One region of the Brevibacillus sp. WF146 genome, then DNA from elsewhere that is predicted to be linked to it. Evidence: riboswitches for the same ligand, from Rfam matches in the RefSeq annotation. Region 1 holds a riboswitch; each other region holds the start of a gene.
The links. Region 1 has a riboswitch for S-adenosylmethionine ahead of A6764_RS08630 (homoserine dehydrogenase). Riboswitches for the same ligand answer to the same signal wherever they lie in the genome.

Region 1 (7,131 bases):
CAATCGGCCCGGGCCGACCGCTTAGCCGAACAAGGTCTTGAATACGAGCGCTCCCGCCGTCCCGCCGACGATCGGCCCCACGACCGGAATCCAGGCGTAGCTCCAGTCGGATGAGCCTTTGCCCGCGATCGGCAGGACGAAGTGGGCGAGGCGCGGCCCCAAATCGCGCGCCGGATTGATCGCGTAGCCGGTGGTCCCGCCGAGCGACATGCCGATGGCGACGATAAAAAAGCCGACAATCAGCGGATTGAGCCCTTCGGCAAACGTGTTGCCGCCGATGGCCAGCAGGCCGAACACGAGAAAAAACGTGCCCAACCCCTCACTGAGAACATTCGCAAACGTGTGTCGAATCGCCGGAGCCGTGCAGAATACCCCCAGTTTGGCCGCCGGGTCAGCGGTTTCTTTCCAGTGCGGCAGGTAGTACAGGTAGACGAACACAGCCCCCAGAAACGCCCCGGCCATCTGGGCCAGGATGTACCCGGGCACGAGCTCCCAAGCGAACGCTCCGATCGACGCGAGCGCGATGGTGACGGCCGGATTCAGATGGCCGCCGCTGACTCCCCCGACCGCGTAAACGGCAAAGGCGACGGCAAAGCCCCAGCCCATGGTAATCACGATCCATCCGCCGTCTTGCGCCTTGGACTTGTTCAGCACGACGCCCGCCACGACGCCGTCCCCGAGAATCACCAGCATCATGGTCCCGATCAGTTCCGCCCAATACGCCGACATCATGTTCCCCCACTCTCTTCTTTTTTATGATGAGACCGGACCGGCTCCCCCCTTTTCGCCGTTCACCTCCCTGGAAGAAAACAGAAAATCCACCTATCAACCACTGCTTAAGCCCACGGGAACTTAAACACTAGAGAAATAGGTGGATCTCCTGATCTCATCCGACGTATGACCTTCTGGAATCAATCATAAGCGGACGTGAAAGCGTTGTCAACCACTTTTTTACAGTTGTTTCCACAGGTTTCGATCAGAGGTGGTGACGGCGATGGCTCCCGCCGCCAGAGCGCTCTCGATCTCCTCCCGGGTGCGGATAAACCCGCCGACGATGATCGGAATCCGGATCTGCTCACGGATTTCCGTAATGATGTGCGGCATGACCCCCGGCAGGACTTCCACGAAATCGGGTTTCGTCTGCTCGAGGATTTTGTAGCTTGTCTCCAGCGCGCCGGAGTCCAGCAAAAACAGGCGCTGCACCGTGACCAAGCCCTTCTTTTTGGCGGTCGTGATCACCTGCGAACGGGTGGAAATGACGCCGGCCGGCTTGATCTCCTGGCAGAGAAACAGCGCGCCGTGCTCGTCGTTTTTCAACCCCTGCACCAGATCGGCGTGCAGCCACAGCTTTTTTCCGTGCCGGCGCGCCAGGTCGGCGATGCTTTTCAGTTGACAGATATGGCTCTCCAGCAGAATGATCGTGTCGTACCGGCTTTCCAGGACGCGCTCAAACTCCTTCATGTGGCGAATGGCCGGCAGAATGGTTTGCGAACCCAGCATGATGTGTCCTCATCCCCTTGAAGAAGAAGTGCTCCGCTTCTATCATGCCAAAAAATCCCGGCGAATGCGATGGGGAGTTGGACGCTTGTTTACCAACCCACAGTCCCTTCGACGGCACCACGATCGTCGGCCGCCTCCAGCACGGGGTACAGCCGCGCCTGCAGGCCGAAGTCCCGTCCCAAGAGCTCCGCGTGCTCCTCCCTGAGTCCGGCGGCGAGCAAGCCCACGCGCAGGACGCTGCCCGGATCGTACTGGACGGTCAGCCTGCGGACGGCGACTCCCGCCCGTTCGAGGAACAGCAGCACCTGCTCCGGCGTCACGCGGGCCGCTGTCCCTTCCAGAAAACAGAAGTCGAGGCCGGATGAGAGCCGGCTGGACGGGACCGCCGTCGGCCGTTCCCGCCAGGCGGGATGAGGCGTAAACGGCTGGGTCAGCAAGAAGGCCAGATCCTCCACGACCGCGCTGGCTGTCGGCAGTTCGCCCGCCCCTTTGCCGGTGAACAAAAGGTCGCCGACGAGGCTGCCCTCCACCTGGACGGCATTGTACGCATCCCGGATGCGCGCCAGCGGATGCCCCAGCGGCACCAGCGTCGGCCGCACGGACAGGTGCAGACCGCCGTCTTCCCGGCGCGCTTGCGCCAGCAGTTTGATCCGGTACCCCAGCTCTTTCGCCAGCCGGATGTGGCCCTGCGAGAGGTCGGCAATCCCCTGCCGCTCGATGGCGGAGAGGGGCAGCGACTCGCCGAACACGAGCTGCGCCAGAATGTACAGCTTGTACAGGGCGTCCCAGCCTTCCACGTCGGAGCGCGGATCGGCCTCCGCATAGCCCAGCTCCTGCGCCTGCTTCAACACGTCCGCGTAGGGCAGCTGCGCCTCCTCCATCTGCGACAGGATGAAGTTGGTCGTTCCGTTGAGGATGCCGCGCACCTCCGTAATGTCGTTGGTCCTGAGGAACTGGCGCAGCACGCCGAGGATGGGAATCCCCCCGGCGACGCTGGCTTCGTAGGCGAGATGGACGCCGTGCCGGTTGGCCAGTTCCACCAGCTCCGCGCCGCGCTTGGCCAGCAGTTCCTTGTTGGCCGTCACCACATGGCAGCCCTTTTGGATCAGCGCCCGCACGTAGTCGTAGGTCGGCTCCACGCCGCCCATCACTTCCACGACGATGTCCACGTCGCTTTCCAGAACGTCGGCAAACCGCGTCGTCAACAGCGACGGCTCCACCTGCACGGCCCGCTGCTTCCGCGTGTCGCGCACCAGCGCCTTGACGATTTCGATGCGCCTGCCCAGCCGGGCCGACAGCTTCTCCTGCTGCGCGCGGATCGTCTTGACCACCCCGCCGCCTACCGTTCCCAATCCCAACAAGCCCACTTTTACCACGCTCATGTTTCTCCCACCCCGTTTTTGTCTTGTACAACACGAAAAAACCTTCTTCCGATTCGAAGAAGGCTTGTGTGCATTGCGCCCGAGCCTCCTTCTCATCTCTCAAGACACGCGTGTCTTGCAGGAATTGGCACCTTGTCACATACCGCGTGACGGTTGCCGGGCTTCATCGGGCCAGTCCCTCCACCTCTCTGGATAAGAAAGAAGTCCTATGAAGTTCAGGAACAGAAGAACGAAAAAGCCTTCTCCGACAAGAAGAAGGCCTGCATCCGTATCAAACGAACCCGCTTCTTATCTGTCAAGACCTCTGTCTTGCAGGAATTGGCACCTGGTCACGCACCTCGTGACGGTTGCCGGGCTTCATCGGGCCAGTCCCTCCGCCGCTCTGGATAAGAACAGTGTTTACCTGTTGGGTATCATTGTAAAGAATGCCAGGTTGTTCGTCAACAAGAATCTGGCAGACGGCGCCGCGTGCGGCACGCGCGAACGTCACAGCAGCATTCGAGATAGGCGTAACGTGCGGCGATTTCTCCCGTGCCAGCCGGCAAATGTCCGACGTGATCCGCGTTCCCCATCCTCTGTTTTGGTGGGCTGGCGAAGTGCCGATATTGCCGATCTCCACATAGCGCTCGTGAAAAATGTGAAACCCGGCCATCGACATGAGGTCGCCGGCAGGGGAAAACAAGCCGATATGAGGCGTTTCCGTCAGTTCTTCCTTTCGAAAGCTCACATACATGGAAGGTGAACGCGTGGAAAGGCAAGCCTTTCAGATAGGTTCCTACCAGACAAATCTCTTCGTTGTGTGTCTGCGCAAGCGCGATGCATCTGTCCGCCCGCACAAAGAGGTTGCTGTACAGGATGTACACTTCTTCCAAACACAAACGCTCCTGCAGGGCGGAAAGTTCCTGCCCTGTGATCGAACGGATCATGTCGTCTCCTCCGTGAAAAAGGGGGTTTCTTTGTTTCCTCTCTTTATTCTACTTTTTTGCGCGGCCGCAGGCACGTTTTCTTCTGGTTCGCTTCTTCAAGGGTCAGGTGGGTTAAGGTGGTTCCTATTTTCTTTATACGCAAAGAAAGAGGGGTTTCCCTTGGCGGCAGGGAATTGGATATGATTCCCTCTATTACGAAAGGAGTGCTCCTCATGGCACGTGTCGTCCTGTTCGAATTAAGCAGCCAAAACCCCGAGCGAGCCGTTCAGTTTTATTCCACCGTCTTCGGCTGGAACATCGCGGAGCCGCGGTGGGATTACTACGCGGTGACAACCGGCTCCGATGACCGTCCGGGCATCAACGGCGGCATTGACTTGGGGCCGCCTGACTATCCGCACGGCACCCGCATCATCATCGAGGTGGATTCGATCGAGGAGGCGATCGCCAAATCGGTGGAAAACGGGGCCAACATCGTCCGGGAACCAATGGATTTCGATGATTTTCACCTGGCCTATCTGGTCGATCCGACAGGGCTCGGATTCGGCTTGATTCAATACAAGTCCTGACCGGCGGCGCCGCCTCTCTAGTTCCCGGAGACCGGACCTTTCCTTTTGGGGTCCGGATTTTTTCTCCCCTGCCGAGCGCATGGGACGTCCGGGCAGATGAATACACATGTACTATCCCCGCGCGACACGGCTTGCTCGAACTTTTTCGTCCATGACTGGAAAAGGAGGTGACAGCACCCATGCGGTATCGCTGCCTTCCCCCTAAGCCCCCTCGCTTTTCCCCCCGTGTACACGAATGACCACTCGAACACAAGGAGGTTGTTCTCATGAACCTGCGCCCTCGGGAGCCGATTGACATGACTGCCCAAGTGTCGGTGCACCCCGCCGATATCGATCTTCATCTGCAAAAATGGCTGTTTCGAATGCGAAGATAGACCGTTGCCCACATACGGAAGGAGGACTCTATGCGAGTCGCAATAGTAGGTGTTGGCGGCGTTGGACAAGTGAGCGCCTGCGAAATCGTGAAGTCGCGTTACTTGGAAAAACTGGTGCTGGCCGACATTTCCATCGGTCCGGCGGAAGAACTGGCCGCCGAACTGCGCCGGGAAACCGACGTGGAGATTCAGGTGAAGCGGGTGGACGCCCGCGACGTGTCGAGCGTCCAGGCCATTCTGGGCGACATCGACGTACTGCTGCACATCGGTTTGCCCGAAAACAACTTCGAAGTGATGAAAGCGTGCTTGAACACGAAAACGCATTACATTGATACCGCCTCCAGCGGGCCGCAGTGGCTCCGCAAACAGTTGGCCTGGAACGACGCGTTCAAAGCGGCCGGCCTCTTGGGCATCATGGGCTTGGGGTGCGACCCCGGCTTTTCCAACATCGCGGCCCGGTACGCCGTCGATCAGTTGGACGAAGTGGATGCCATTCTGATCCGCGACGGCGACAATTCCGTCGTCGACTACGACGGTTTCTGCTCCTACTTCAGCCCGCAGACCGCCATCCAGGAGTGTCTCGCCAAGCCTAACTACTGGACCGCGGACAAAGGGGAACAGTATTTCCCGACGCCGTTCGCCAACAAGGAGGAGTTTGAATTCCCCGAACCGATCGGCTGGCTCGACTGCTACAACGTCGAGCACGAGGAGGCCACCACCCTGGGCGAAACCATCGGCCGGGCCAAGGGATGCAGGTACGTGGACTTCAAGTACGCCCTGCACCCCGACTTCGTCAATACGCTGCAGGTATTGAGCTACCTGGGGCTGGACAGCGACGAGGAGATCGACGTCAAAGGCGTAAAGGTGGCGCCGCGCGACGTGGTCGTCACCTCGATGCCGAAACCGGCCGACCTGGCGGGCAAAATTCACGGCTACTCCTGCGTCGGCGCGCTCGTCAAAGGAAAAAAGGACAACAAGCGAAAGGACATGTACGTCTACACCATCGCCAATCATGACGAGGTTTTCTACAAAACCGAATTCCAGGCGACGATCTGGCAGACCGGCATTCCGCCCGTCGTAGCCGTGGACATGATGGCGGAGGGGCTCTTGACCGCGACAGGCTGCATACCGCCCGAGCTGATCGATCCGATCCCGTTTCTGACCCGGCTGAAAGCCCGCGGCATGAAGTGGGACGTGATCGAAAAGACCTCCCCCCTCCTGTAGATCACGTAGCACGTAAGTTGACATACACGCGAAAAAGGATGGCGGCATCCGATCTGCCATCCTTTTTCGGGACCAGCAAGGCGCACGGAACATCGAACCAGCGGAAAAGCGGACAAGCCTAGCTGTCCTCTGCGGGCTGACCCGCTATGGAAGGCGGCCGGCTCCGCCGCTCGGCCGCTCCGCTAGTCTCCCAGCGGCTGCGAGTTGTTGCTGGAGCCGGTCCAGTCCGTCAGCTCGCTGATCGCTTTCCACAGCGCCGGGTAAAACGCGTGGCGCACGCCCTTTTGCAGCGCCTGGGCGGGGATTCCTTTCAGGCTGTTGTTCTCCAGACCGATCATTCGTTTGACCAACTGCAGGTGCTGGTAGCGAAAGCTCTGGAACGACTCGTCAAACTGAAGCAGTTCCTGCATCAAGCGGAACAGTGCCGGTTGGGCGTCCGGCTGCTTGTGCAGTTCCAGCGGACTGAGGCCGGCGTCGGTCAGCAGCCGCTCGAACGGCTCCCACAGCGTCGGCCCCGTCTGCAGGATCCGGTTGAAGCCGGGCGAGTCCTGCCCGCTGCCGCGCCCCAACGCCAGCCGGATGGTATGGTAGTCGATCGGGTTGATCACCTTTACCATCTGAAAGACTTCCGGCAGATGCTTGAGATGCAGGTTGACGCGGCCCAACCGGGCGGCCGCCCGATCCGGATCGCCGGCAAGCATGGCGGTCCTGGCCTGGCCCAGGTACTGCACAATCAATGTAAAATGAAGCTCGGCAATCTGGTGGATCACCTGAAAGGTCAGTTCGTCTTCGCAGACCAACTGCTCTTCGTTTTTTTGCAGACGGAGCAGTTCTTCCGTGCGAATGTACTTTTCGTAGTCGGTCAGCGCTTTCACCATTCCGCTCTGCCTCCCCCATGTAGTAGACTGGCATTCCGGTCATCAGCGAACAGGCAGGAACGCACTACAGGTAAACGGCTGTCTTTCTCGAATCATTGAAAACATGTACCTTGTATCATCATTCAGGAGGGTCGCCATGGTTTCCATCATGCCGATGAAATTGGAAGATTCCCATAAAATCCGGGAGATTGACCGTTCCGAAACGTCGACGGAAACGGAGTCGGCGGTGAAGTTTTATCGAAGCTGCGGTTCCACGATCACCTCGGAAATCGATGAGGAAT
Region 2 (7,131 bases), 1.9 Mb from region 1:
GATGCTCATGGTTTTGCGCATATCTACTTCCCTCCTTTTTCCAATCTTTTCTATTATACGTATTGTTCCAAATATTTTCAAATGGACGTCAAAAAAAGAAGAGCCGTTCGGCCCTTCTCTATGGCGTGTGCCGTGCCTGCTTATTCGATGGTTGCCCACTTCCAGTCGACAAAGCCCAGACCGTCCAGCACCACGCCCTTCACGTTGTCGTTCTTCACGTAGGATTGGGTATAGAAGTAAATCGGCGCCGCCGGCATTTCGTCCATGAACAGCGCTTCCGCCTCGGCCAGGATTTGCCTGCGCTTCTCCGGGTCCTTCTCCGCCGCCGATTTGTTCAGGAGTTCCTGATACTTCGGATGTTCCCAGTTGGTGTCGTTGTTGCTGCCTTTTTTATACTTGAACAGATCCAGGAAGTTGATCGCGTCGTTGAAGTCGCCGGTCCAACTGGAGCGTCCGATCTGGAACTTGCCTTGGTGCATGTCTTCCAGGAACACCTTCCACTCCTTGTTTTCCAGCTTCACCTCGACCCCGAACGCCTTTTTCCATTGGTCCTGGATCGCTTGAGCGATTTTTTGATGCCCTTCCGACGTGTTGTAGGAGAGCGTGATCGGCGGCAGCTTGGTGATGCCCAGCTCCTTCATGCCCTCTGCCAGCAGCTTTTTCGCGGTTTCCACATCGTTGTCCTTGAAGTACGGTTGGGACGAGACGGCCATGGTCGGCGGCACCAGGCTCATCGCCGGTTCCTGATTGGCCTGCGTCACGTTTTCGATGATGGACTTGCGGTCAATCGCGTAGGCAAACGCCTTGCGGATTTTGGCGTTGGTAAACGGCGGCTGCTCCGTATTGAACTTGTACATGTAAGTGCCGGCAATCGCGCGGGTCTGCATCTTGCCGGATTCCTTCAACGCCGGAATCGCGTCGATCGGCAGCGCGCTCAGCGGTCCGCCGGCCCAGTCGAGGTCGCCGTGGTCAAACATGGACAGCTCGGTGTTCGCGTCGTCTACCATGGAGAAGTCGATCTTGTCCAGCTTCACGGCGTCCTTGTCCCAGTAATTCTCGTTTTTCACGAGAATCAGCTTGCTCTTGTGCTCCCACTGTTCGATCTTGAACGGGCCGTTGCCCACGTGGGTTTGGGCTTCCATCGCCCAGTTCGGGTTGGATTCCGCCACTTTTTTGTTCACCGGATAGTAGGTGTAGAAGGCGGTCAGCTCCAGGAAGTACGGCGTCGGGTTCTTCAACTGCACCTGCAGCGTTTTGTCGTCCAGAGCCTTGACGCCGACGTTTTCCACGCTGCCCTTGCCGTTGTTGTATTCCTCGGCGCCTTTGATGCAGTAGAGCTGGTAGGCGTAGGTGGAGCCCAGCTTCGGATCAAGTACGCGCTTCCAGGCGTATTCGAAGTCGTGGGCGGTCACCGGATCGCCGTTGCTCCATTTCGAATCGCGGAGATGGAACGTGTAGGTGAGGCCGTCTTCAGAAATGTCGATCTTTTCCGCCACGGATTCGTGCGGTTTGCCGTCCTCCCCGATGCGGGTCAGTCCGTCAAAGGTGGCGCGGGCGATCGCACCCCCGATGTTTTCTTCGATCAGTCCGGGGTCGGCGGACGGCGGTTCGCTGGGCAGATTCAGGCGCAGCACTTTCGGTCCGGTCTTTTCCTGCTGCTCCGTCTTGTCTTGTGCCTGGTCAGCCGCCTTTTCCCCGCCGCAGCCGGCCAGAGCCGCACCCAGTACGAGGATGGAGCTCATCGCGGCAAACACTGTCTTTTTCATGAAACATTCCCCCTTATCCTCCAAAAAGATCCACTATCAATATACTGTACTTTTAGTAATATTAAAGCGATTTTAAGTAAGTTTAATTTTGTTTTATGAAAACGTCTCCAATTGTAAATGAAAATGAAAACGCCCGAATCAACCGATTCGGGCGTCACGGGAGGGATGGGCTTAGAACGCCGGCACAACCGCTCCTTTATACGTATCCTCGATGAACTTCTTCACATCCGGCGAGTTCAGCTCTTTCGCCAGCTTTTGGATGGCCTCGGAGTCCTTGTTGTCCGGACGTGCTACCAGATAGTTGGCGTACGGAGACTCCTTGTCTTCGATGATCAGTGCGTCTTTGGTCGGCACCAGATTGGCTTCCAGCGCGTAGTTGGTGTTGATCATCGCCAGATCCACTTCTTCCAGAACGCGCGGCAGCATGGCTGCTTCCACTTCTTTGAACTGCAGGTTTTTCTTGTTCTCGACGATATCTTTTACGGTGCCTTTGATGCCGACGCCGTCTTTCAGCTTGATCAGGCCGTTTTTCTCCAGCAGGGCCAGCGCGCGGCCGTTGTTGGTCGGGTCGTTCGGCAGGGCGATGGTTGCGCCGTTCGCCAGTTCATCAATCTTCTTGATTTTCTTGGAGTAGGCGCCGAACGGCTCGATGTGTACCGGCACGACCGGCACCAGGTTCATGTTCTGGTCTTTGTTGAACTGCTCCAGGTACGGAATGTGCTGGAAGAAGTTGGCGTCCAACTGCTGTTCGTTCAACTGTACGTTCGGCTGCACGTAGTCGGTAAATTCCTTGATTTCCAGGTTGATGCCCTGTTCTTTCAGTTTCGGCTGGATGAATTTCAGGATTTCAGCATGCGGTACAGGCGAAGCGCCCACTTTCAGCGTGATTTCTTTTTGTTCGCCCCCGCCCGAACCGCTGTTGGCCGGATTCGGAGCGGTTTCGGTTTTACTGCCGCATGCGGCCAAGGACAATGCCAGTACAGTGGACAGAATGGAAACAGCCCATTTTTTCACGGATGATTTCCCCTTTCTCTTTCCTCATATTTATGGTGAAGATCTTACTTGCGGCTGAAGCGGATCACCAGTCTGTCTCCCAGCGTTTGCAAGATCTGAACCAACACCAGCAAAATCACGACCGTAACGATCATCACATCGGTCTGGAACCGCTGGTACCCGTAGCGGATGGCCAGGTCGCCCAGACCGCCGCCGCCGATGACGCCGGACATCGCCGTGTAGGAGACGAGCGCCACGGTGGTAATCGTAATACCGGCAATCAACCCCGGCCGGGATTCGGGCAGCAGTACGTTCCAAATGATCTGCCAGTTGGACGCCCCCATCGACTGGGCCGCTTCGATCACGCCGCGGTCCACTTCCCTGAGCGACGTCTCCACCAGTCTGGCGAAAAACGGAGCCGCCCCGATCACCAGCGGCGGGATCGCTCCCTTGACGCCCAGCGACGTGCCGACCAGAACCTTCGTCAGCGGAATCAGCATGATCATCAGGATGATAAACGGCACCGAGCGCAGCACGTTCACGACAAAGGACGCAATCGCGTAAAAGGCGCGGTTTTCCAGAAGCTGTCCCTTGGAGGTGAGAAACAGCAGGACGCCCAGCGGCAGTCCGATCAGGACGGTAAACAGCGTCGAGAAGCCCAGCATCGTCAGTGTATCCAGGGTGGCTTGGCCGATTTCCGTCAGATCGACGTTTTCAAACGTCAGTCCCATTTAGATCACCTCCACTTCCAGGCCGCGCTGGCGCAAGGTTTCGATGGCGCGGCTGCTCTGCTCCGGGTCGCCGTTCAATTCGACGACCAACTGTCCGTACGGCGTCTCTTTCATCCGCGAAATGGTGCCCTGCAGGATGCTGAACATCGTGCCGGTCTCCTGCATGGTCTGGAACAGGATCGGCTGGTACGTCTTTTCGCCCAGGAACGTGACGCGGACAATCGTCCGGTCGCCGGCCGCCTTTTCGTGGGCCACCGCTTCCCGCAGCTCGGCGGAATCAGCCACCTGCTCCACGAACTCCCGCGTGGTCGGATGCTGCGGCTTGAGGAACACGTCCAGAACCCTGCCTTCTTCGACGATGACGCCCCCGTCGATGACGCCGACGCGGTCGCAGATGGAGCGGATGACGTGCATCTCGTGCGTGATCAGCACGATGGTCAGTCCCAGCTTGCGGTTGATGTCCAGCAGCAGGGCGAGAATCGAATTGGTCGTCTGCGGGTCGAGCGCGGATGTCGCCTCGTCGCACAGCAGCACTTTCGGATCGCTGGCCAGCGCGCGGGCGATGCCGACGCGCTGCTTCTGCCCGCCGGAGAGCTGGCTCGGATACTTGTCGCGGTGCGCTTCCAGGCCGACCAGCGCGAGCAGTTCGCTTACCTTTTTGTCAATCTCCGCCTTGGGCCGCTTCGCCAGCTTCAGGGGAAAGGCCACGTTCTCCGCCACCGTGGCCGAAGAGAGCAGATTGAAGTGCTGAAAGATCATCCCGATTTGGCGCCGCTGCTCCTGCAGCTTGCGGTCATCCAGCGTGGTCAGGTCGACGCCGTCTACGATTACGTGACCGGATGTCGGACGCTCCAGCATGTTGATGCAGCGAATCAGCGTACTTTTCCCGGCACCGGAATGTCCGATGATGCCGAAGATTTCTCCCTTTTCTATGGTCAGGTCAATCCCGAGCAGCGCGGGGACCGTCTTACCTTGTACCGTGTAGTTCTTGCGCAAGTTTTGCAAACGAATCATCCGGTTCACCTCCCTGATACGGAACAAACCCCTTTTTCAACATGAAAAAGGGGTTTGCATCGTTATCCGATCACATCCACCCTTCTCATCTCTCAAGATTCAGCCGATCTTGTAGGAATTGGCACCGCGACACCCATCTGTGCGATGAGCCGGTTGCCGGGCTTCATAGGGCCTGTCCCTCCGCCTCTCTTGATAAGAAGAATTTCTCCGTATATGCTGTTTGTTTGTATTCACGTTGATACAAATCGGATTATATTCCATTTAAAAAAACTCTGTCAATAGCAAACAAAGGAAAAAGATGTTGGCCCACGCGCATGCTGCGGCACGCATCAGTTCTGCGTGCCGCTCGTTTCGCGATCAGACTCCGCCTCCGGTTGAGAGAGCTGCAGTTTTTCCTGGATAAAGGCCTGAACCTGCTCCACATCGGGGATGAGGACGGCACCGGCGCGATTGGATTCGCGGAACATCCCCATCGGCGGAAGCTGATACTGGCCGGGCTGTTGGGTATTCAGCGTCAACCCCAGCGACGCCAGCTTCAACATGTCCATCGAGCTGATGTTGGTCTGCACGTACGGGGTGATCTCCTTCAAAATGGACGGGAGCTGGATCAGCGTGGTGCCGCTCTTCATCTGGTCGGCCAGCGCGGCCATCAGCTTGCGCTGCCGCTCCGTCCGCGTGTAGTCGGACGTCGCGTCGTGACGGAAGCGGACGTATTGCAGCGCCTTGGAGCCGTCCAGCCGCTGCAGCCCTTTTTTCAGATCGATATCGTACACGCCTTTGTCGGTGGGGTCGCGGTACCGCATGTTTTTCTCCACGTACAGCTCCACGCCGCCGACGGCGTCAATCAGATGCTTGAAGCCCTCGAAGTCGGTGATCACATACCGGTTCACCGGCAGTCCGGTAAACTGGCTCACCGTCTCCATCGCCAATTCCGGCCCTCCTTCGACGATCGCCGAATTGATCCGGGCATGGCCGTGGCCGGGAATCTCCACATAGGTGTCGCGCAAGATCGAAAACAGATCGTATCGTTTCGCAACCGGATCAATGCTGAGCAGCATCATCGAATCGGAGCGGGGCAGCGTGCTGCTGCGCATGCCGCGCCGGTCGACGCCCATCAGCAGGATGTTGACGCGTTCCTTGCCGTCCCACGCGGGAATCTCCGCCGCCTTCGTCGCACCGGCAGAAGGATGGTCAATCACGTTGGGCTGCTGAATGTCCTCGGCAAACTGATACAGCGAATATCCGTAGTACCCCCCTGCCGCGGCGACTGCCACGATCAGGAAGAGCAGCAATCGTTTCAAAAAGCGCATTTGGAAAACGCCACCTTTGTCTCTTTCTGAGATGATGATATACTCCCCACTTTGACTAGTATACTCGAATCTGGTCGAAGCCGGGCAGCCTTTATTTGGTTGGAATCTTGTTTTTAAACTTTTTAGTTTACAAAGTTTATAAATATGGGTATACTATGGAAAAACCTGCCGATAGAGGGTGACCGCGCATGATCTCCCCCAGAAACTGGTTTCGCCGATACCCGCGGGACGTGCTGCTCTTTCTCGCCGCCAGCTGCATCAACGCGTCCGGCAGCGCTTTTATGTGGCCGCTGACCACGCTTTACGTCCATACGCATCTGCACCGTTCGATGGCCGAAGCGGGTGTCGTCCTGATGCTGCAGTCGCTGGCCGGCATTGTCGGACAGTTTGCCGGGGGCGCCCTGTTTCACCGGCTCGGCCCCAAGCCGTTGATTGTCGGCTCGCTGGTCCTGCAGGGAACGCTGCAGGTGGGCATTCCGTTTACCGACAGTTGGCCCGTGTACATCGGATTGATGGTGGGCATGGGCTTTTTGTTCAACGTGTCCTCCCCGGCGATTCAGGCCTTTGTCGGCTTTCGCTGGAAGGAGCGGCGGCGGGAGCTGTTCAATGTCGTGTATGTGGGCAACAACCTGGGCATGGCGATCGGCACCTCTCTCGCCGGTTTGATCGCCAGCTTTTCGTTTGCCTTCACGTTTTTGCTGAACAGCGCCAGCACCTTTGTGTTCGCCTTGTTCTTTTTCCTTTTTATGAGGCGCGTCTCCCACGAGGAGCTGGCGGGCGGCGATGATGCCGGCAAACGGAGCGGCCGGCAGCCGCTGACCCTGCTGCTCCGCTATCAGGTGTACCTGTTCATGGCGCTGGGTTCGGCCTTTATCTTCTTTTCCACCGCAGTCTGGAATACCGGCGTAGCCCCCTACCTGACCGGACAGGGCATGCCGCTTTCGTCCTACAGTTGGCTGTGGACGATCAACGGCATCGTCATTTTTGCCGGGCAGCCGGTCGTCTCCTGGCTGAAACGCATCGTGAAGCACAGCCTTCCCGCCCAGTTGGTGGCCAGCGCCGCCCTTTACGCGGCCGGGTTCGGCTTCATGCTTTTCTTTCATGACAGCTACGCCGCGTTTGTGGCCGGCATGATCATCACCACCTTTGGAGAGATGCTGGTCGCTCCCGCCGTCCCCACCTTCATCACGGAAAAGACGGGAGAAAACGCGCCGTTTTACCTCGGCGCGTCGGGTTCGATCACGGCGGTCGGGCGCCTGCTGGGCCCGCTGGTGATGGGCCATCTGTACGACGGAGGCGGCGTCGTGCCCACGCTGC
Region 3 (7,131 bases), 130 kb from region 1:
CTGCATCCACGGCCGCAGTTTCTCTTCCTTTTCGCCGGGGAGGAAGCCGATGTCTTTCCCCAGGGGAACAATGGGTCTGGCCACCAACAGCTTCTTGTACGTCTGCAGGTCCTCGATCTGCAGCAGCCCCGCCGCCAGCGCCAGAAGCGTTTTGCCGGTTCCGGCCTTGCCCGTCATGGTGACGAGCGGAATCTCCTCCCGCAGCAGCAGTTCCATCGCCATGCGCTGCTGCACGTTGCGGGCGCGAATTCCCCAGACGGGATCGTCGTTCGTCACCAGCATCTCCAGCGTCCTGCCTTCCGCGTCCACCTTGCCGATTGCGGAGATCGAGGGATTGATTTCGTCTTTTAAAATCAGAAACTGGTGCGGATAAAATCGGGTACGGGGAAAACAGGCCGACAGGTTCAGCTTGCGGGAGGCGTAGTAGGTTTGAATGATGTGGGAAGCCACCGTCAGCTTCTGGCACCCGGCGTAAATGCTGGAGTGCTCGACGACACGGTCGGACAAGAAGTCTTCCGCTTTCAGGCCAAGCGCATCCGCCTTGACCCGCATCAGGGCATCTTTGCTGACGAGAATGACGGGACGGGGGGTTGGGGCCAGGTTTTCCTCTTCCTGCAGATTTAGCGCTACGGCCAGAATCCGGTTGTCGTTGGTAAATTCCGTAAACTGCTTCTGCAGCTTGTGAAGCGAGGAGTGATTCAACTCTACGCGAAACAGACCGCCTGTCTCCAGCGTAATGCCCTGATGCAGATGGCCCAGTTCGCGGAAACTGTCCAACAGCCTCGACACGTAACGGGCGTTACGGCCAATTTCATCCATGTAGCGCTTTTTGGAATCAATTTCTTCCAACACCACGGCGGGCAGGACGATCTCGTTGTCCGCAAAGGAAAACATCGCCCGCGGATCTTGCAGGAGTACGTTGGTGTCCAGTACGTAGATTTTCTTCAAATTCTCGCCTCCTATTACCCATCTTCTCTATCGTATGCAGTTGGGGACCGGATGCTCTGCTGCCCGAACGCGATGTACTACAGTGTATGACGGGGGGTGGACGGATAGACGAGAGGCGGGGGAATGAAAACGGGGTAGGCAGAACACAATACGACTAACCATGCAGCCGTACTGCAGCAAACCAGGGAAAGGAAGTATGACCGTGAAACGGACAGCTATCTGTATTCTCAGCGTCAGCCTGCTCCTCTCCGCCTGCATGTCGAGCAACAAGCCGCCGGCCAACCAGGCGGCTCCGCAGCCCGGCCGCGCTGTGCCGGAAACGCAGCGCGTCCAGCAAACCGCCCCGTCCCCGGCCTACAACCAGTCGCCGCAGGCAACCGCCAATCGGCTGGTGCAGTTGGCCACGCGGGTGAAAAACGTCAACAACGCAACAGCGGTGGTTCTGGGCAAGTGGGCCGTCGTCGGCATTGATGTCAACGCCCATCTCGACCGGCCGGAAGTGGGCGTGATCAAATACTCGGTGGCGGAGGCGCTGAAAGAGGATCCTCAAGGGGCGAACGCCATCGTCACTGCCGACCCCGACATCGTGCAGCGGCTGCGGGAAATGGCCGCCGACATCCAGCGCGGCCATCCCGTGGCCGGATTTGCCGAAGAACTGGGTGACATCGTCGGACGGCTCATGCCGCAGTTCCCGCGCGACGTGAGAAAGCGGGAAGAGACGCCGTCCAGGGAAAACGAGCAGCGGATCAACAAGAGCAGCAACGCCAAACCGCAGGGAAACGAAAAAATCCCGGTGAACCGCTGACCTCGCCCCAAACAAAACAGGCATTTTCCGGGCTTACGCCCAGGAAAATGCCTGTTTATCGTCTGCCGCGTCACGGTCTGCCGCCTGCTCTACGGGTCCGAGCGCGTCCAACGCCTGCCCCAGGTCCTCAAGCAGGTCGCCGGCGTCCTCCAGCCCTGCGGAGAGGCGGATCAGTCCGTCCGTAATTCCCCGCCGTGCCCGCTCCGCAGGCGGCATGGCGGCATGGGACATCATCGCCGGATAGGAAAGAATCGTCTCTACCGCGCCCAGACTGACGGCGACGATCGGCAGCCTGACGCGGTCAAACAGCGCTTTGGCCCGCTCGCGGCTGCCCACGTCAAAGGAGAGGACGGCCCCGTGTCCGCTCGCCTGCCGGTTTTGCAGGTCATGTCCGTCGTGTTCCGGCAATCCGGTGTAGTAGACGCGGCTGACCGCCGGGTGTGTGGAAAGCCAACGGGCCAGCTTTTCCGCCGTCTGCGTGCTGACGTCCAGGCGCGCTTTTAAGGACTTCAACCCGCGCAGCACCAGCCAGGAATCCTGCACGCCGAGGATCGCTCCCATGCCGTTTTGGATCATGTAGAGCTGCTCGCCCAACGCCGCCTCCCTGGTCACGGCCAACCCCGCCACGACGTCGCTGTGGCCGCCGATGAACTTGGTCGCGCTGTGGATCACCACGTCCGCGCCCAACTCCAGCGGCCGCTGATAGTACGGCGTCATGAACGTATTGTCCACGATCACGAGCAGTCCCCGCTGTTGCGCCAGCGCGCAGACAGCGGCGATATCCGTCACTTTCAGCGTCGGGTTGGACGGGGTTTCCAGGTAGATGCCCTTGGTCTCGGGACGGATGGCCGCTTCCACCTGCTCCAGCGAGGTGGTATCGACAAAGCTGACGGTGATCCCCATGCGGGAAAGAACCTTGGTCAAGAAGCGGTAGGTGCCGCCGTACACGTCCTCCGCCACCACGACGTGATCCCCGGCGGAGAACAGCATGAACACGCTGGAGATGGCCGCCATGCCGGAAGCAAAGGCGAATCCGCGCTCACCTCCCTCCAGGACGGCGATCGCCTCTTCCAGGGCATGCCGGGTGGGATTGCCCGAACGGGCGTAATCGTAGACACCGGGCCGGTCCAGATCGGCCTGATGAAAGGTGGACGCCTGATAAATGGGCACCGAGGCCGCCCCTGTCACCGGGTCAATACAACTGGTGCCGTGCAGCAGTTTGGTGGCAAAGTTCATCGTACACTCCCTCCCGCCACTGCGAGACTGGCATCCAGCGCCTGACACACATCGGCGATCAGGTCGTCGGGATGTTCGATCCCGACCGACAGCCGCAGCAGCCGGTCGCACACGCCCACGTACTCGCGGATCTCCTGCGGGATGTCGGCATGGGTCTGCGTCGCCGGATAGGTGCACAGCGACTCCACGCCGCCCAGGCTTTCCGCAAACGATACGATCCGCAGCCGCTCCAGAAACGGCGCCACCTGATCAGCCGAGCGGAGGCGGAACGAGACCATCCCGCTGAACCCGCTGGCCTGCCTGCGCTGCACCTCGTAACCGGGGTGCTCCGCCAAGCCGGGATAAAAGACGTCCGTCACGGCAGGGTGTTCCCGCAGTTTCTGCGCAATCGCATAGGCGTTTGCCTGATGGCGTTCCATCCGCAGGGCCAGGGTCTTCATCCCCCGCAGCAGCAGCCAACAGTCCTGGGGACCCAGCACCGCTCCGATGGAATTGTGCAAAAACCGGATCTTTTCGGACAACTCCTCGCCCTTTGTGACGATCAGTCCGGCGAGGACGTCGTTGTGTCCGCCGAGGTATTTGGTCGCGCTGTGCAGCACCAGGTCGGCCCCCAACCCCAGCGGCCGCTGACAGTAGGGCGTCATGAACGTGTTGTCCACAATGGTCAACAGCCCGTTCCGCTTGGCCACCTCCGCCACCGCCGCGATGTCGGTGATCTGCATCAGGGGATTGGTCGGCGTTTCCACAAAGACAGCCCGCGTCTCTGGGCGAATCGCTTCTTCCAAGTTCTTCACGTCGCGCAGGTCGACGTAGCTGAAGCGAAGCCCGTAGCGTGAGAGCACCTGCTCGAACAACCGGTACGTCCCGCCGTACAGATCGAGCGATACGACCAGGTGATCTCCCTGGGAGAACAGCCCCATGACCGTGTGAACCGCCGCCATGCCCGAAGCGCAGGCAAACCCGGCGTCTCCCCCTTCCGCTTCGGCAATCGCCTGCTCCAGCACCGTCCGGGTCGGGTTGGCCGTGCGCGTGTAATCGTATCCCGTGCTCTGACCGAGGGCGGGATGGCGATACGCGGTGGCGTAGTAGACGGGAAAGCTGATCGCTCCGGTCCGTTCGTCTTTGGCGACGCCCGCCTGTACCAATTTTGTCTCCAGATGCATGTGGATCTCTCCCTCCAACGAATTGGCCGAGGGCAATGAAAAAAGCCCTCTTTTCTCTGAAAAGAAGGCTTTGTTTACGCTCACGTAAGCAAATCCTTCTCATCTTTCAGAGCGTTTACACTCTGCAGGAATTAGCACCAGTATCCCCTGTACACAGGTGATTGGTTGCCGGGCATCATCGGGCCAGTCCCTCCGCCTCTCTGGATAAGAAGTTTGCTATGCAATTTGCTTTTGGTTGACCTTATACTACCGGAATCGGAAGTACCTGTCAACCCGTTTTTCCATCTCGTTGGTACCCGATCACTGTGCGTTCCTTAATGCGGTCATCACCTGGTTGTCCAGCTTGGCCGCCGCATTTTTGTCGTACGTCTTTTCATATTGGGGCTCGACCGAGATGCGGGAGCCGTAGAACATCACGTCGCGAACCGCCTCGATGGCCACTTCCACCATGGCCAGCTTCAGCGGAACATTCTCCATCCGCTCCGTTTTGATCGTCGCCCTGCCGTTGATGGCATAGGAGGAACCAGCCCCGATCAAATGCAGCACCACCTGCGGTTCCTTGGCAATGTTGGCCAAAATGCGGGAGCGGTTGTCTACCGCGAAACGGATCAACTGCGGCGTCGGCGCAAACGTCCAGGAAAGGGAACTGAGCGACGGAGCGCCGGTCTCGTGGTCGATGGTCCCGAGTGTGAGAAAACGCTCCTGCTGCAAAAGCGCGAACAGTTCCTCCGAAAGCGTTTGGGAAACGGTTTCAGCCATTCCGATGCCTCCTTGAAAAGGGAATGTACGTCTATTGTACCCACCCGCCTGGCGATAGGCAAACCTTTCCGTCCGGCGCCTTGATTCTCCACCGTTTTTTTCCTACACTGATACGTAATGGGAACGATCGCGAGACAGGAGGAGAGCCGCATGCCCCCATCCCCCACCGACCGCTTGCTGGCCAAGATCGACGAACTGCTGGCAGAGCTTCAGGAAGTGCGCAAACTGAACGAACGGATGGACAAAATCGCCCTCTTTCTGGAGGATATCCGTCTGGCCGACGTGATTCAAAACTATACGGCCCCGAGCAAGCTGCTGTGGATCAACTTCCTCGCAGGTCTTGCCCGGGGCCTGGGATTGACGATCGGCACGGCCATTGTCCTGGCGCTGCTCGGCTCCTTCCTCAGCCAGTTCCTGTCCGTCCCGATCATCGGCGATTACATCCGCCAGTTGATCGATTACGTGCAAGCCTATCGGCCGTAAGCCTTACTCGTCATCGTCCTCGTCGCGGTCGTCGCCGTCTTTATGGTTGTTCTTGCCGCCATGGTTGTCCTCGTCGTCATTGCCGTGCTTTTTCCAATAGCCGTAGGCGTTGCCTTTCGAATGCTTATCCTTGTCCTTGCCTTCCCCCTTGCCTTCCTCGTCGTCATCGCCGTTGACCGGCGTTTTGTGCGGAATGTCGGCTTGGGCCACGAGCTTGCCGTCCAGGTACAGCTCGAGGTGTACCGCTTTCGCGTTGTAGGAGCGGTTTTTGTAGCTCAGTTTCACCTCAAACTCGTCGCCATCCACCTTTACCTCGTGCTTTTTGCCGTCCGGCGCCACGACGTACAGCTTCACCTTGCCCTTGCCGCCCTCATCGTCGAGGCCGTCAATGCTTCCTTTCACGCGAATCTGTTTCTCTTTTGCATTAATCGAAGCGGTTCCCTCGATGCGGTAGCTGTGCGGCTTGTCGCTGTCAGCGGCGTTGATTACCTTCAGCTCCACCGATTCGGAATCGATTTTCTTTCCGGCCTTGTAGGCTTCGACCAGCGCCTTGCCTTTGCCGGCCTGTACACCCTTCAGGGTGACGGAGTAAGAGCCGACGCCTTTCCACAGCTTTTTCACGTCCGCCTCTTTGGTTTTGCCGTCGTACTTCACGACCACCTTGTCCGCTTCCTGGCTGATGATGCCGTTTACTTTCAGTTCCTGTTTGTTCCCATCCAACAGCGCCAAGGCGTGAATCAGCACGTCGGTCTCCACGGCGGTTCCCGTGTTTACCTGCAGCTTGCGGGTTTCCACCAACTTGTCGCCCACGTACGCCTTGACCGTCGCGTACTGCGGCGTGGCGCTTACGATAGCGGAAAAGCTGACGGTGAACGTATCCTCCGCGGTGGGAACGACTTCGATCGTGCCGCCGTTCGGCTTGTCGACGACCACTTTGGTCACATTGTCGGACACTTTCCCTTTGATGTACGTGGTTTGGTTGTGGGTCTCGGGCTTCACGCTGACGAAGCCTTGATTGTTGACGTCAAAGCGGACTTCCAGGTAAATGTCGGCGTAGTGTTCGCGGTAGACGCGCTCCCACTCTTCCGGATGCTCCTCGATGTACGTCTGCATTTTGGCGTCCAGACCGATCTCTTTTACGACCAGATACAGGTGGTCGGCCTGCGTTTTCAATAGCATGTTCAAGGTCGCCGGATCGTTTGCCGCCAGCTCTTTCAGATTGTATCGGGTGACTTGTTTGCTTTCATCGTTCATGACAACCTTGGTTCCGCTTGTTTCGGTTCCGAGGGTGCTCGCGTCGGCCAGGAGCGGTGTCACTCCCCCGATGAGCGCCGCGGCAGTCACGACTGCCAATACGGGCTTGGTTCCCATTTTCTTCATGATGCCTTCTCCTTTCTACGTATTGCTTGCCCTGGACACCCTAACAGACGGGGGGTTCCTTGCAAAGGTTGCAAAAACGGCCAAAAACGGGGACGCTTTCGCCATATTGGGACGAAAGACACAAAAACCCCGCCTCTGTCGAAGAGACGGGGATAATGGTCACGCGGCCCCGCCCGTTCATCCGGCTCGGCGGAGCCCCGTGCATATTCTACTCGTTATACCTGGGTTCGTTTTCGATCGCAGCCAGCAGCGATTCCGCTTCTTCTGCGGGATAGCGGCGTTCCCACACTTCGTGGGCGAAGACGCAGCGGACCACGTACCAGTCCCCTTCGCGGCGATACTCCCATTCCTGCGCCT
Region 4 (7,131 bases), 410 kb from region 1:
GTCGGCGCAGAATTTATACCAAAGATGGACCAAGGGCAAATTTCCATCTCCATCAAGATGCCGAACGGCACCATGCTGGCGGAGACGGAAAAAGTCGTCGCGGAAGTGGAAAAACGCGTAAAAGGTTTGCCGGAAATGGAGCAGCTGTACACCTCGATCGGATCCAGCGGCGGTCCCGCGCTGATCGCAACCGCCACGTCCAACCAGGCGCAGCTGCAGGTGAAGCTGGTGCCCAAGGATCGGCGCTCCGTCAGCACCGAGCAGGTGACGGAACAGCTGCGCGAAAAGCTGGCCGACATCTCGGGAGCGGAGATTGAGGTAAAAGAAATGGACCAGTCGGGCGGCCCGATGGGGGCACCGCTGGAAGTGAGCGTGCGCGGGGATAACCTCGACGTGCTGGAAGACATCAGCTCGATCATCGCCGGTGAGATCAGGCAGGTGCCGGGCACGCGCAACGTCACCACCTCGCTGGAAGAAACGCGCCAGGAAGTGCAGGTGCTGGTCGATCCGCAAAAGGCGAGCCTGTACGGGCTGACCACCAGTCAGGTGCTGTCCAACGTGCGCACGGCGTTTGACGGTATGACGGTCACCACCTACCAGACGGGAGACGACCAGATTGACGTGAAAATCATGCTGCCCAAGTCGTATCAGGACGACATCAGCTACTTGCAGCAGCTGCGCATCCCGACGGCGAGCGGCGCGCAGGTCGCCCTCTCTTCCGTCGCCGAGATCGTCAAAAAGGACGTGCCGCAGCTGATCAAACGGACCAACCAGACGCGGGAAGTGACGATCAGCAGCGAGTTTGTCGGACGCGACCTGAACTCCGTTACCCGTGACGTGACGGCCAAGCTGAACGCGCTGTCGCTGCCGGACGGCTACACGATCGAAGTCGGCGGACAGAGCAAGGAGATGGCCGAGTCGTTCGGAAGCCTGGGACTGGCGATCATTCTGTCGATCGCGCTGGTCTACATGGTGATGGCCAGCCAGTTTGAATCCCTGTTTACGCCGTTTATCATCATGTTCTCCATCCCGCCGACGTTCATCGGCGTGGTCGTGGGGCTGCTTACGACCGGCTATCCGCTGAGCGTTCCGGCGCTGATCGGGTACATCCTGCTCATCGGGATTGTCGTCAACAACGCGATCGTCCTGATCGACTACGTCAACCAACTGCGCAAACGGGGCGTGGAGCGGAACGAGGCCATCCTCCAGGCAGGTCCGATCCGGCTGCGTCCGATTCTGATGACGACGCTGGCGACGATTCTGGCGATCACGCCGCTTGCCTTTGGCGGCGGGGACGGGAACGAATCGCAGGCGCCGATGGCTGTTGTCGTCATCTTCGGTCTCAGCTTCTCCACGCTGATCACGCTTGTGCTGATTCCGGTCGTCTACTCCTGGTTTGACGATCTGGGTCAAAAATGGCGCAATCGCAAAGAGAAACGCAAGCAGAAAAAATCGGCCGGCCAGGAAATGCCGACGTTGGGATAGGAGGCTACACGGTATGAAGATGAACAAGGGAAGTCTTGGGCTGCTGCTGGCCCTGGCAGTCGCCCTGGCAGGTTGTACGGCTCCGGATGCGGCCACGCAGCAGACGCAAACGGAAAACAAGCCGGTGCCGGTACAAGTCGATACAGTGAAAAAAGGAAGCGTGTCCACGCGCGCGGGGGTAACCGGGAAACTGGCCCCCAACAAGGAAGTCACCTTGGCGCCCAAAGTGAGCGGCAAGATCGTGCAGTTGAACGTGAAACTGGGGCAGTATGTCCAAAAGGGACAGGTGCTCTTCTCCCTGGAAAAAACGGACCTGGTGAATGCGGTGCAGCAGGCGCAGGCGGCGTACGACCTCGCCGTAGCCAACCTGAAGCAGAGTGATGCCACCACCAGCCAAGGGCTGCAGCAGGCGAAAAACGGTCTGGTGCAGGCCGAGCAGGCGCTGCGGGACGCGGAACGCAACTACCAGCGCATGTCCGAACTGTACAATCAGGGGGCGGTGTCTCCTCAGCAATTGGAACAGGCACAGGCGACCCTCACAAACGCGCAGACGGCGTATGCCAACGCCAAGCAGGCGCTGGAGGCGGCAGAAAAGCGGACGGGAGTGGCCGTCACCCAGGCATCCGTGGAACAGGCCCGCGTCTCGCTGGAAAACGCCCGTGAACAGTTGGCCAACGCGACGGTGACCGCCCCGATCTCCGGCTTCGTCTCCGCCGTCAACGGACAGGTAGGGGAGATGGCTTCGCCGCAATCGCCGGTGGTCACCATCGTGGATACCGACCCGCTGATCGTCAAGGCCAACCTCTCCGAAGAGGAAGTAACGTCGGTGAAAAAAGGGGACAAGGTGAAGATCCAGATCTCCGCCCTCTCCAAGGAGCTGGACGGCACGGTGAGCGCGATCAGTCCCGTGATGGACCAGACGCTGCGCGCGTATCCGGTGGAGATTTCCCTGGCCAAGCAGGACGCCTCGCTGAAGGCGGACATGGTCGTCAGCATCCAGTTTGCGAAACAGCAGGCCGCCAACATGCTGGTGGTGCCGCTCAAGGCCGTCTTTGACGAGAACGGCAAGCGGTTCGTCTACAAGCTGGAAGGCGACACGGCGAAAAAAGTGGAAGTCCAGACCGGCACCGAATCCAGCGATCTGGTGGAGGTAAAGGCGGGCCTGAAGGAAGGCGAGAAAATCGTCGTGCGCGGCCAGACGCTGCTGAAGGACGGCGCCAAAGTGCACATCCAGCCGACATCTTGACACTGCCGTTTTGCTCAAGTAGTATGAAAGAGATTACCAACCAGCGCAGTCCGGACGCTGCGGTGACCGTGAACGGACGTCGTGACGAGGGACCGGCATGATCGCCGTCCCGCCGGATGTGTGCTGGCATGAAGCTGTGACGCAATCGAAACCGAATAGCATGCAATGACCTTATCCAGAGAGGCGGAGGGACTGGCCCGATGAAGCCCGGCAGCGGATCTGCCCGTACGGCGGCAGATGCTGTGCCAATTCCAGCAGGAGCATTCCTGACAGATAAGAACGTGGAGATGTCGATCTGCCCCTTTTTCTGTACAGGAAAAAGGGGCTTTTGCCTACGTGCCGATGTCTGCACGATTTACCCGAGGGAAAGGAACGAGAGACCGATGCGCATCCAACCGTCCGCCATGATTGACCGACTGCCGACGCAGTTTTTTGCCTCGCTGGTGGCAAAAGTGAACAAAGCCATTGCCGCCGGCCATGACGTGATCAACCTGGGGCAGGGTAACCCCGATCTGCCCACGCCGCCGCACATTGTTGAGGAACTGCAGGCCCATGCGGCCCGGCCGGTCCACCATAAATACCCGCCGTTCAGCGGCCGTCCGGAGCTGAAACGGGCCGTCGCCCACTGGTACAAGCAGGAGTTTGACGTCGATTTGGACCCGGAAGAGGAAGTGGCCATCCTGTTCGGCAGCAAGACCGGACTGGTGGAAATCTGCCAGGTGCTGCTCAATCCGGGCGATGTGGCCCTGGTGCCGGATCCCGGCTATCCCGATTACTGGTCGGGCGTGGCGATCGCCGACGGGCGGATGGTGATGATGCCGCTGCGCGCCGCGAACGGCTTCCTGCCGGATTACGGCGAATTGGCCCGGGAGGATCTGGACAAGGCCAAGCTGATGTTCCTGAACTATCCCAACAATCCGACAGCGGTCAATGCGCCGTTCGAATTTTTCGAAGAGACGGTCCGCTTCGCCCGCAAGCACGAAATCGTCGTCTGCCACGACTTCGCCTACGGAGCGATCAGCTTCGACGGCAAGAAGCCGGTCAGCTTCCTGCAGGTGCCGGGGGCCAAAGAAGTGGGCGTGGAGTTCTACACGCTGTCCAAGACCTACAACATGGCCGGCTGGCGCGTCGGCGCGATGGTCGGCAACCGGGAACTGGTCCGGCTGATCAACCTGATCCAGGACCACTACTTCTGCAGCCTGTTCGGCGCCATCCAGATGGCGGCGGCCCGGGCGCTGACCGATTCCCAGCAGTGTGTCCGCGAGCTGGTCGCCGTCTACGAAAGCCGGCGCAACGCACTGTTTTCCAACCTGCACCGAATCGGCTGGGAGGCGGCACCGTCGCAGGGATCGTTCTTCACCTGGCTGCCGGTGCCGAAAGGGTTTACGTCCGCCGATTTTGCCGACCTGCTGCTGGAGAAGGCCCATGTCGCCGTCGCGCCAGGCGTCGGCTTCGGTCCCACCGGCGAAGGATACGTCCGCGCCGCGCTGCTGGCCAGCGAAGAGCGGCTGGCGGAAGCGGTGGAGCGGATTGAGCGTTTGGGTATTTTCTCCCCGTGCAAAAAATAGTTCATGTCCTAGAGAATGAGAGTTGACCGCCAGGGTGTTCGCAGAACGGCCTTGGCGGTTTGATTTTTTTGAAGTGACTTCCGGCCCAAATAGGCGAGTGTCGTAGAGCCCGAAACCGGGTGGGCGAATAGCATGGAAAAGGGCGGGGGCGATCACCCATGCCGCGCCAATGCGAAAAAATCCATTCTCAGTAAAAATCATTCTCAGCATTGACAGATAATGATTTTCATTATACGATAGGTATGGTAATGATAATTGATCTCAATGATCACGTTTGCTCGGCAGGAGGGTGTCATGCGCTATCAGATCAACGGATACACCGACATGTACACGGTCATCACCAATGAGCGCAAGGTAGGCGGCGCCGTTGAAGCGGGCCTGATTCGCCTGCGGTCCGGCGAGGAGTTTGCCAACGCCGTTCTCACGCGGCTGGAGATGTCCGGCGCGCAGTATTGCTCGCTCGGTTTTGTCACGGAGGAGGGCAAGCGGCTCATTGTCCATGTCAATGACATCAGCATGATTGCCGACGCGGTGCACGTAAACGTATGCGAGCTGCGCAACGAGGTGATGCGCGCGGAGAAGATGGCGGAGCGGCTGAAGCGCCTGAAGCGGCTGTGCCAGTTGAACGAAGGAAGCTGTACGCCGACGTTCCGTGAAGAAGCGCTGCTGCTTGCCGAAGACATTGGCTTCGACGTGGCGCGGGAACACGTCGATCTGCCGTTCCTGCCGCAGACGGAAAAGGCACAGGTTGTTCGCATCGCGTAGGGAAATCTGGCGTGCCAAAGAGACGAAAACGTTCCAGAGAAAGTAGACGGGAAGCGGTTCACGCTTCCCTTTTTGCTTGCCCGAATCCCGCAGGCGATCAATGTTCTTGGCAAGCCAATGAATCAGTCCGCAGTTGTCACAGGTGAGGGTGTGAACCTGCCGGCTGGCGAAGTCCAGGTTGAAAAAGGTCATCCTCGCTGTGATCATGAGCTTGTTGGCGTAACGAAACCGGTGGTGCCCGCTGAATCCGCTAAGGTTTTACACCGGCATCGATCTGGAATCACCTATCGAATGGTTTATCAAAATAGTAGAACGGGCAGACTTGAAGATCAGAGAACAATAGCCAAAACCTATTCCACTTATAGCAAGGATAGATTGGACTTCTCCCGGCGTGAGTGATACAACAAGGATAAGCTCAATCAAGGGGGAACGGAACATGGAGTACTCTTTTTCACACTCGGTTGACGCACTGAGCTCCTCGGCCGTGCGGGAAATCCTGAAATTGACGCAGGGCACCCAGGTGCTGTCGCTGGCCGGCGGACTGCCGGCGGAGGAGTTTTTTCCGCTGGAAGAAATGAAAGGCGCTTTTGACCGCGCGCTCAGTCAAGGGCCGAAATCGCTGCAATACGGTCTGACGGACGGATACCTGCCGCTGCGCGAGTGGGTGGCGTCCAGGATGAAACAAAAGAACATGAACGTCGGCGTGGAGAACATGCTGCTGACCACCGGCTCCCAGCAGGCCGTCGACTTGCTCTGTCGCGTCTATCTGGACGAAGGCGACGTCGTGCTGGTAGAAAACCCCACGTATCTGGCTGCCGTGCAGCTTTTTCAGTTCCGCGGCATTCGCGCTGTTCCGGTGGAGGGGGACGACGAGGGCATGGACATGGAGGATCTGGCCCGCAAGATCGCCCAGTACCGTCCCAAAATGGCGTATGTGATTCCCACGTTTGCCAACCCGACCGGCAAGGTATGGAGTCTGGAACGGCGTCTCGGCCTCTTGCGCCAGTGCCGCGACAACAACATCCTGATCCTGGAAGACGACCCGTACGGCGAGATTCAGTTTGACGGGGAGGGGCCGTATCCGACCATCTTCTCGCTGGATCAGCATCCCGACGGTTCGGCGGTCGTCTACACCAGCACCTTTTCGAAAACGGTGGCGCCGGCGCTGCGGATCGGCTGGGCGATCGGAGACGCTCAGGTGATCCAGACGATGGTCAAAGCGAAACAGGCGGTCGACCTGCACTCCAGCTCCATTGACCAGATCGCGCTGCATCAACTGCTGTCCCACTTCGATCTGGACGCCCACATCGGCAAAATCCGCGCCGCCTACCAGGAGCGGATGGAATGGATGCACCAGCTCCTGGCCAGCCAGAATTGGAGCGGCGTTACCTGGAACAAGCCGCGGGGAGGCATGTTCCTCTGGGTGAAGCTGCCGGAGCACGTCCATTCGGAAAAACTGCTCGCCCAGGCCGTGCGCGAAGGCGTCGCGTTCGTTCCGGGCATCCCGTTTTACGCGGCCGAACCGCAGGTGAACACGATGCGGCTAAACTACACCCTGTTGAACAGGGAAGATACCAAGCTGGCCATCAGCCGCCTGTACAGCGCATTTGCCGCATACACCGCCGTTGCGGCGCAGTAAGCAGCCGACCGTACGAAAGCGGCTGCTGGAACAGCGTGATCCTCACACGAAAGAGTCCTCTGTCATGGAGGACTCTTCTTGTTCTGGGCGGAAGTGCCCGATCTGCTCACGGTATTTGGCGGAGTCCTGATCGTGGCGTCCTGCATCGCATTGTCGCGGAGTAAGGGAAGATGATCACAGCCTGGGCAGGAAAAAGAAGAGCGGCTGCTCCCCGAATGGGAGACAGCCGCTCACTTTTTGGTTGATTCGCAGGAAGAGAAAGCCCCGCGTCCGGGGTCCGGGACTTATTCCTCCGTTTCTTCCAGCGTGCAGATGGCGCTCGGCCGCTTGATGCGGAGCACGACGCACTCGTAAACGCGGAAGAAGCTGTTCATCTGCTCGTCGCCGAGGAACGCCGTGTCGAAGTCTTCGGCGATCGCCAGGTCCAG

Region 2: linked by a shared signal. The riboswitch ahead of A6764_RS21435 (methionine ABC transporter ATP-binding protein) and the one ahead of A6764_RS08630 (homoserine dehydrogenase) in region 1 are both predicted to bind S-adenosylmethionine.
Region 3: linked by a shared signal. The riboswitch ahead of A6764_RS08020 (aminotransferase class I/II-fold pyridoxal phosphate-dependent enzyme) and the one ahead of A6764_RS08630 (homoserine dehydrogenase) in region 1 are both predicted to bind S-adenosylmethionine.
Region 4: linked by a shared signal. The riboswitch ahead of A6764_RS06510 (pyridoxal phosphate-dependent aminotransferase) and the one ahead of A6764_RS08630 (homoserine dehydrogenase) in region 1 are both predicted to bind S-adenosylmethionine.

What each region holds. Positions count from the first base shown of each region.
Region 1 is NZ_CP109943.1:1,750,092-1,757,222, reverse strand. It holds gene A6764_RS08640 (MIP/aquaporin family protein) at 22-729, opposite strand; gene A6764_RS08635 (glycerol-3-phosphate responsive antiterminator) at 952-1,503, opposite strand; gene A6764_RS08630 (homoserine dehydrogenase) at 1,590-2,882, opposite strand; SAM riboswitch class I at 2,972-3,081, opposite strand; SAM riboswitch class I at 3,168-3,275, opposite strand; partial or broken gene A6764_RS22375 (hypothetical protein) at 3,466-3,534, opposite strand; gene A6764_RS08620 (VOC family protein) at 4,021-4,374, shown strand; gene A6764_RS08615 (saccharopine dehydrogenase family protein) at 4,779-5,972, shown strand; gene A6764_RS08610 (tryptophan 2,3-dioxygenase family protein) at 6,155-6,850, opposite strand; gene A6764_RS08605 (hypothetical protein) at 6,987-7,131, shown strand, end outside.
Region 2 is NZ_CP109943.1:4,308,873-4,316,003, forward strand. It holds gene A6764_RS21415 (peptide ABC transporter substrate-binding protein) at 1-21, opposite strand, end outside; gene A6764_RS21420 (peptide ABC transporter substrate-binding protein) at 141-1,766, opposite strand; gene A6764_RS21425 (MetQ/NlpA family ABC transporter substrate-binding protein) at 1,938-2,780, opposite strand; gene A6764_RS21430 (methionine ABC transporter permease) at 2,825-3,490, opposite strand; gene A6764_RS21435 (methionine ABC transporter ATP-binding protein) at 3,491-4,504, opposite strand; SAM riboswitch class I at 4,587-4,703, opposite strand; gene A6764_RS21440 (LCP family protein) at 4,834-5,814, opposite strand; gene A6764_RS21445 (MFS transporter) at 6,003-7,131, shown strand, end outside.
Region 3 is NZ_CP109943.1:1,624,746-1,631,876, reverse strand. It holds gene A6764_RS08035 (PhoH family protein) at 1-948, opposite strand, end outside; gene A6764_RS08030 (YhcN/YlaJ family sporulation lipoprotein) at 1,145-1,753, shown strand; gene A6764_RS08025 (trans-sulfuration enzyme family protein) at 1,787-2,989, opposite strand; gene A6764_RS08020 (aminotransferase class I/II-fold pyridoxal phosphate-dependent enzyme) at 2,986-4,152, opposite strand; SAM riboswitch class I at 4,249-4,363, opposite strand; gene A6764_RS08015 (pyridoxamine 5'-phosphate oxidase family protein) at 4,453-4,911, opposite strand; gene A6764_RS08010 (DUF5665 domain-containing protein) at 5,062-5,394, shown strand; gene A6764_RS08005 (hypothetical protein) at 5,398-6,774, opposite strand; gene A6764_RS08000 (hypothetical protein) at 6,983-7,131, opposite strand, start outside.
Region 4 is NZ_CP109943.1:1,344,433-1,351,563, forward strand. It holds gene A6764_RS06500 (efflux RND transporter permease subunit) at 1-1,485, shown strand, start outside; gene A6764_RS06505 (efflux RND transporter periplasmic adaptor subunit) at 1,499-2,731, shown strand; SAM riboswitch class I at 2,900-3,011, shown strand; gene A6764_RS06510 (pyridoxal phosphate-dependent aminotransferase) at 3,115-4,299, shown strand; gene A6764_RS06515 (hypothetical protein) at 4,594-5,064, shown strand; gene A6764_RS06520 (aminotransferase-like domain-containing protein) at 5,501-6,703, shown strand; gene A6764_RS06525 (family 1 encapsulin nanocompartment shell protein) at 6,988-7,131, opposite strand, start outside.